3 regions of the Streptomyces sp. NPDC090798 genome follow, and region 1 is predicted to be linked to each of the others. Evidence: riboswitches for the same ligand, from Rfam matches in the RefSeq annotation. Region 1 holds a riboswitch; each other region holds the start of a gene.
The links. A riboswitch is a leader RNA that binds a small molecule or an ion and turns the genes downstream of it on or off. The one in region 1 is predicted to bind S-adenosylmethionine.
Positions count from the first base shown of each region.

Region 2: linked by a shared signal. The riboswitch ahead of ACIQTP_RS07235 (putative leader peptide) and the one ahead of thrC (threonine synthase) in region 1 are both predicted to bind S-adenosylmethionine.
Region 3: linked by a shared signal. The riboswitch ahead of ACIQTP_RS19250 (aminotransferase class V-fold PLP-dependent enzyme) and the one ahead of thrC (threonine synthase) in region 1 are both predicted to bind S-adenosylmethionine.

Region 1 is NZ_JBIVXA010000013.1:61,333-63,588, forward strand. It holds gene ACIQTP_RS27280 (glucosyl-3-phosphoglycerate synthase) at 54-998, opposite strand; SAM riboswitch class I at 1,177-1,324, shown strand; gene thrC (threonine synthase) at 1,342-2,256, shown strand, end outside.
Region 2 is NZ_JBIVXA010000002.1:664,221-666,476, reverse strand. It holds gene ACIQTP_RS07245 (YceI family protein) at 1-165, shown strand, start outside; gene ACIQTP_RS07240 (glutathione S-transferase C-terminal domain-containing protein) at 307-996, opposite strand; gene ACIQTP_RS07235 (putative leader peptide) at 1,149-1,223, opposite strand; SAM riboswitch class IV at 1,260-1,406, opposite strand; gene ACIQTP_RS07230 (amino acid ABC transporter permease) at 1,872-2,256, shown strand, end outside.
Region 3 is NZ_JBIVXA010000008.1:123,831-126,086, forward strand. It holds gene ACIQTP_RS19250 (aminotransferase class V-fold PLP-dependent enzyme) at 1-1,170, opposite strand, end outside; SAM riboswitch class IV at 1,363-1,479, opposite strand; gene trpD (anthranilate phosphoribosyltransferase) at 1,791-2,256, opposite strand, start outside.

The DNA of each region.
Region 1 (2,256 bases):
CCGGCCGGTGGGGGCTGAGCGCGCAGTTCCCCGCGCCCCTTGCGGGGGCGCTGCTACGCCGCCCTTCGTTTCTGGTACTCGGCGATTTCGACCATCGGGGGACGTTCCTCCGTGTCCACCGAGTACGTGCGCGGCTCGAAACCGTCCCCGCCCCGTTCGAACTGGGTGAGGGCCGGGCGGATCAGGTGGCCGCGGGCCAGCCGGAGCTGGGCCGTGCGGTAGATCGCGGCGGACATCCGGCCCAGTGCCTGCCCGTCCTGGTGGCGGTGCTTGCGCACGCCCACGTCGACCTGGGCGAGCGCGTCCAGGCCCACCAGGTGCAGGGCGTCGACCAGCATGCCCAGCTCGATCCCGTACCCGACGGGGAAGGGGAGCTGTTCGAGCAGCGAGCGGCGGGCCGCGTACTCCCCGCCGAGCGGCTGCACGAAGCCGGCCAGCTGCGGCCAGTGCATGTTGAGGAGGGGGCGGGCCATGAGTTCGGTGACCCGGCCGCCCTGGCCCGCCGCACCGCCGAGCGGACGGTCGTACATCGCCTTGACGAGGTCCACACCGGGCTCGGTGAGCAGCGGTCCCACGATCCCGGCGACGAAGTCCGAGGAGAACTCCTTCAGGTCCGCGTCGATGAAACAGATGATGTCCCCGCTCGTCACGAGGAGGGAACGCCACAGCACCTCGCCCTTGCCGGGCACGGTCGGGATGCGCGGCAGGATCTCGTCCCGGTGCACCACGCGCGCGCCCGCCGCGGCGGCCACCTCCGAGGTGCGGTCGGTCGAGCCCGAGTCGATGACGACGATCTCGTCGACGAGGGGCACCTGCTGCATCAGGTCGTGGCGGATGATGGCGACGATCTCGCCGACCGTCTCCTCCTCGTTCAGCGCCGGCAGGACGACGCTCACCGAGGAGCCCGTGGCCCGTTTGGCGGACATGAGTTGGTGGAGCGGGCGATCGGTCACGGACCAGGAGCGATTGCTCAGCCAGCGCTCAGTTTCCTTCAGCACAGTCTGCGGCTCCTCACTGTCTGATCACCCGGTGTCTCACGGTGTGATCCATCTCGCGGTTCGGACGACTATCTCAACTGTCCTGGCCTTCGGTTACAGTCTTGAACAACGCGGATGACCATCGCATGTCGTAGATCATTTGCGGACCACCGCACCACCGCACGACACAACCGAATACCGCTCATCCAGAGGGGCAGAGGGATACGGCCCGATGAAGCCCCGGCAACCCTCCAGCTGGTTCCTGTCACATTGATGTGGCGAGGCTCCCGGCTAGGGAAGGTGCCAAATCCGTCTCACGGCGAAGTGCGTCGTGAGGAAGATGAGGAGAAAGGGCCTCGCCTCCATGGCTGCGCAGACTGTTGCAAGTTCGACCGTTGCAAGCACCACGAACCCTGTCGCGGGCGACACCACCACCGTAGTCGGTGTGGATCTCGGACCCGCCGCCGCGCTTTCCTGCCGCGAGTGCGGGCACCGCGTGCCGCTCGGCCCGGTCTTCGCCTGCGAGGAGTGTTTCGGCCCGCTGGAGATCGCGTACGACTTCTCGGCCTACGAAACCGAAGAGCTCCGGGCGCGCATCGAAGCGGGCCCCGCGAACATCTGGCGCTACGCGCCGCTGCTGCCCGTCCCGGCCGACGTCGCCGACAAGCCGAACATCAACCCCGGCTGGACCAAGCTCGTCAAGGCCGACAACCTCGCCCGCGAGCTGGGCGTCGAGGCCGGCAAGCTCTTCGTCAAGGACGACTCCGGCAACCCGACGCACTCCTTCAAGGACCGCGTCGTCGCCCAGGCCATCGAGGCCGCCCGCGCGTTCGACTTCACCACCCTCTCCTGCTCCTCCACCGGCAACCTCGCCGGCGCCGTGGGTGCCGCCGCCGCCCGCGCCGGCTTCCGCTCCTGCGTGTTCATCCCGCACGACCTGGAGCAGGGCAAGGTCGTCATGGCCGCGATCTACGGCGGCGAGCTCGTCGGCATCGAGGGCAACTACGACGACGTGAACCGCTTCTGCTCCGAGCTGATCGGCGACCCGGCCGGCGAGGGCTGGGGCTTCGTCAACGTCAACCTGCGGCCGTACTACGCGGAGGGCTCCAAGACCCTCGCGTACGAGATCTGCGAGCAGCTGGGGTGGAAGCTCCCCGACCAGCTGGTGATCCCCATCGCCTCCGGCTCCCAGCTCACGAAGATCGACAAGGGTCTTCAGGAGCTGATCAAGCTCGGACTGGTCGAGGACAAGCCGTACAAGATCTTCGGCGCCCAGGCC
Region 2 (2,256 bases), on a different contig from region 1:
CCCGTCACCGGCCGGGTGACCGGGGCGAGCGCCGACACCGTCACGCTCACCACGGAGTTCACCGTGGACCGCGACCAGTTCGACCTGGGCTGGAACCAGATGGGCATGATCCGCGGCCTGACCACCGTCACCGGCACGCTCGTCTTCACGCGCGCCAAGGCCTGATCTTCACGCGCGCCAAGGCCTGATCTTCACGCGCGCCAAGGCCTGATCTTCACCCGCGTCAGGGCCTGAGCCGACGCGGCGCCGGGGCCCGGGGCCCGGGGCCTGCGGCCCTGTCGGCCCCGGCGACTTTGGCGTACGCGCTCAGCGGACCTTGCCGTGGAAGGCCGGGTGGGCGTCGAGCCGACGTACGTAGTCCTGGAGGCGACCGTACGGGCCGAGGGATTCCGTCGGGCCGAGTTGGGTCAGGGCCACCCAGAGGTCGACGTCCGCGGCCGTCAGCTCGTCGCCCAACGCATAGGGGTGCGAGGCGAGTTGCCGGTCCAGCGACTGGAGTGCCGTCGTGCGCGCAAGCGGCGGCGCGGTGGGGGTGACGTCGCGGTCGAGGAGTTCGCGCAAGGCGTCGATGTCCGCGGTGAGGGCCGGTGGGTTGAGCCGGGGGAGGCGGGCGTCGCCCTGACAGGCCGGCAGTCCGGCGAGGTCGCGCAGGATGTCGGGCGTGTGGTTGCTCACGATCCGTCCGCTCCAACGGTCGCACAGCGCGGGCGCGGTGAGCGGACCGTCGTAGTGATGCCAGGTGGCCTCGTACGCGCCGCGCAGTGCGGCGAACGCGCCAGGTGTCTCGGCGGGAAGCGTCAGCAGCGTGGTGGCGACCGAGTCGTGGAGACCGAGCAGCTCCAGGGTGACCGAGATGCGCAGCGAACGCGGACAGCCCGCGGAGAGGTACAGCTGATAGCGGTGCGGCGCCGGGTAGAAACCGCCGGCCAGGCCGACGCCGATGCGGCTGCGGATGCGGTGCGGGCGAGGGGCGGCGAGCGAGACTGTCTTGGGCATGACTCTCCAGGGAACGTCGAAGCCCCCGCGGCCCGTTGGGCGGCGGTGGCGGAACGGAGTGACTGCGCTGACGTACGGACCTGTCCGGATCGCGGGACGCGCCTGGCCGGACGGACCGCATGGACCAGTACGCGCTGGACGAACCGCATGGACTAGTACGCGCTGGAGACCCGCTGCAGATCGATGTGCAGGCGCCTGGTCAGACCGTTCGTGCTCCTCCTGGCCATTCCCATCGCTCCCGTGTCCGGGGCTCGCGAGAGGCGAGACCACGCTTGCCCCGCCGCACCGGCGGAACCCGGTCGTCACCCGGGGCACCCCGTCGCGGTGGAAGGGTTGCCTGTCAGCGGGCCGGGGCCGATAACCGCGTCGAACGGGAGGAACCCGCACGACGGGCGCTGACAATCGTGACCGTCCCTGTCAGTCTCGGTGCGGTCCGCGGAGCCGTCAAGAAGGCATATGCGCGGTCTCACCACGTGGTCATTCCGGCCGGTGCGCGTTGACATTCGTTTGGGGCCATGCCTAACTTACGCCGCATCGGACCGGATCGATTCCGGTCCCTTCGAGGCCCAGCGGGGCGGAATGGTGACGGTGAACGCGATGTACGCAGCTGACGGGACGACCGCTTCGCGGCGCCACGGCTGCCCCGCCACCGCACTGTGTTGTCCCTCCCGCGGCGCCCGCCGTCTCTGTCAGGGCTGACCGCTTCCGCCTTCCGCGGCATTGAACGTCCGCACGGCTCGACCTCCCTCACCCGCCGCCCTGTCGGCGTGCTGTCGGTGAGCCTCCCCCTCCGTACCCCCTGACATCCGTCTGTCCCCGCGCGCACCGCCGTCGTACGGGCCGCGGCGGTGTGTCCGCATTCGTTGGAGCCCTCCATGAGTGAATCCCTGGGCTCCGCCGTGCCGTTGAGCACGACGGAGCCCCGCCCGGCCGCGGCACAGCGCGTGCTGCCCCTGCGCCACCCCGGCCGCTGGATCGCCTCGGCGGTCGTGCTCGTCGTGGTCGCCCAGATCGTCCACGGGCTGGCGACCAACCCCTTCTTCCAGTGGGACCGGTTCCAGTACTGGTTTCTGCGTCCCACGATTCTCGACGGCCTGCTCATCACCCTCGAAGTGACGCTCTACAGTGCCGTGTTGGGCCTGCTCGGGGGCATCCTGCTCGCGCTGGCCCGGCTCTCCAGGAGCCCCGTGCTGCGCGCGGTGAGCTGGGTCTACATCTGGCTGTTCCGCTCGGTGCCGCTCATCGTCGTCCTGCTCTTCC
Region 3 (2,256 bases), on a different contig from region 1:
CTGCGGATCGCTGCCGAGCAGCGTGCGCACCAGCGGGTGGGCGCAGAAGAGACCGTCCCGCACCCCGATCCCGTACTCGGCGGACAGCGCGGCCGCGAAGTGCGAGCTGTTCCATCCCTCGACGACGAACGAGATGACGCCGACGCGCGGGGCGTCGTCGCCGAACAGCGACAGGACGCGGACCTCGGGCACCTCGGCCAGACCGGCACGGACGGCCCCGATCAGCCGCTCCTCGCGGGCGACGAGCGTGTCGAAACCGGCCTCGGTCAGCGCCTTGCAGGCGGCGGCGATGGAGTAGGCGCCGATCACGTTCGGCGAACCGGCCTCGTGCCGGGCCGCGCTCTCGTGCCACTCCACGTCCACGCCGCCGTCCGCCCGCCGCGTGACCTTGCGGCTGGCGCCGCCGCCCGCGAGGTACGGCTCGGCCTCGCGCAGCCAGTCGGCGCGGCCGGCGAGCACGCCGGAGCCGAACGGCGCGTACAGCTTGTGCCCGGAGAAGGCGACCCAGTCGACGTCGAGGTCCCGCACCGACACCGGGTGGTGCGGGGCGAGCTGGGCGGCGTCCAGGACGATCCGGGCACCGTGCGCGTGCGCGGCGGCGGCCAGCTCGCGCACCGGCCACAGTTCGCCGGTGACGTTCGAGGCGCCGGTGACGCAGACCAGGGCCGGGCCGTAGGGATCGCGGGCGGCGAGGGCCCGCTCCAGGGCCGTGACGGCCTCCTGCGGAGTGCGGGGCGCGTTGAGGTAGGTGACCCGGGCGTCCTTCCACGGCAGCAGCGAGGCGTGGTGTTCCGTCTCGAAGACGAACACCTGGCAGTCGGCCGGAAGGGTGGCGGCGAGCAGGTTGAGGGAGTCGGTGGTGGAGCGGGTGAAGACGACCTGGTCCTCGCCCCGGCAGTCGAGGAACTCCGCGACGGTCCTGCGGGCGTTCTCGAAGAGGTCGGTGGACAGCTGGGAGAGGTACCCGGCGCCGCGGTGCACGCTGCCGTAGTACGGGGCGTACGCGGCGACGTCGTCCCACACCCGCTGGAGGGCGGGGGCGCTGGCGGCGTAGTCGAGCGCGGCGTAGGTGACCTCGCCGCCGGTCACGAGCGGGACGGTGACGTCTCGGCCCAGAACGGGCAGGGGTGCACAAACTGTCTGGTCGGCGGCAGCGGTGGGGACAGACATGGCGAGCTCCTGTGAGAGGCAGGCGGAATCGCTGCGCGGGCCGGGTGCACGGGGGTACGGGTGTGCGACTGCACGGCTCGGCGCAGGGAGGAAAGGCAAAAGGGTGTGCGGAGGCGGGGCTCTACGCCCTATCGCATTCGCTTGCTCACAGAAGGCTCCCTCGAACGACCAGGACCCCTGGGATTCTCGAGGGGTCCGCGCTTGCCGTAGACCTCGCTGCCTACGGCCTGGTCTTCACCCGGGGCACCCCGCCACGGACGGAGGGTTGCCGGACAGCCGGCCGGGGCCTGATGGCTGTCGCTCATGACCTGATACGGCATCCTGCCACAAGATCTTCCGCCCGCAACCCCACTGTCCGCATACCGGGACGCCGGGCCGGGCTCCCACGTTCCTCGCCCCCGCCGCCCCTACCCGTCCCATCCCTACCTGGGGGCTCCGCCCCCAGACCCCCAAAAGATCGCGCAGTTCCCCGCGCCCCTGAAGGAGCACGGGGAACTCGGGGCGCAGCCCCGCACCAGGGGCGCGGGGAACTGCGCGAGCAAGCTCCACCGGACCGCGGACGACTAAGGCCGGGGCGGGCGGGGAGCACGCTCCATCGGCTTGCGGTCGAAGGACCCGGGCTACGACTGGCTCGCTGCCACCCAGCGTTCCAGCGTCCGCTTCGCCGCCCCCGAGTCGATCGCCTCCGCCGCCTTCGCCATGCCGGCGCGGAGCTGGTCCGCGAGTGGTGCGTCGGTCGGGGACAGGGCGACGAGGGCCGCCGCGGAGTTCAGGAGCACAGCATCCCGTACGGGCCCCGTCTCGCCGTTGAGCAGGCGACGGGCGACGTCCGCGTTGTAGGACGCGTCGGCGCCGCGCAGGGCCTCCACGGGGACGAGTTCGAGGCCGACGTCACGCGGGTCGAAGCGCTCCTCGGTGACCTTGCCGTCGCGGACGACCCAGACCCGGGACGTCGCGGTGGTGGTCAGCTCGTCCAGGCCGTCGTCACCGCGGAAGACGAGCGAGGAGTTGCCGCGCTCGGCGAACACGCCCGCCACGATCGGCGCCATGCGCAGGTCCGCGACTCCCACGGCCTGCGCCTTCACC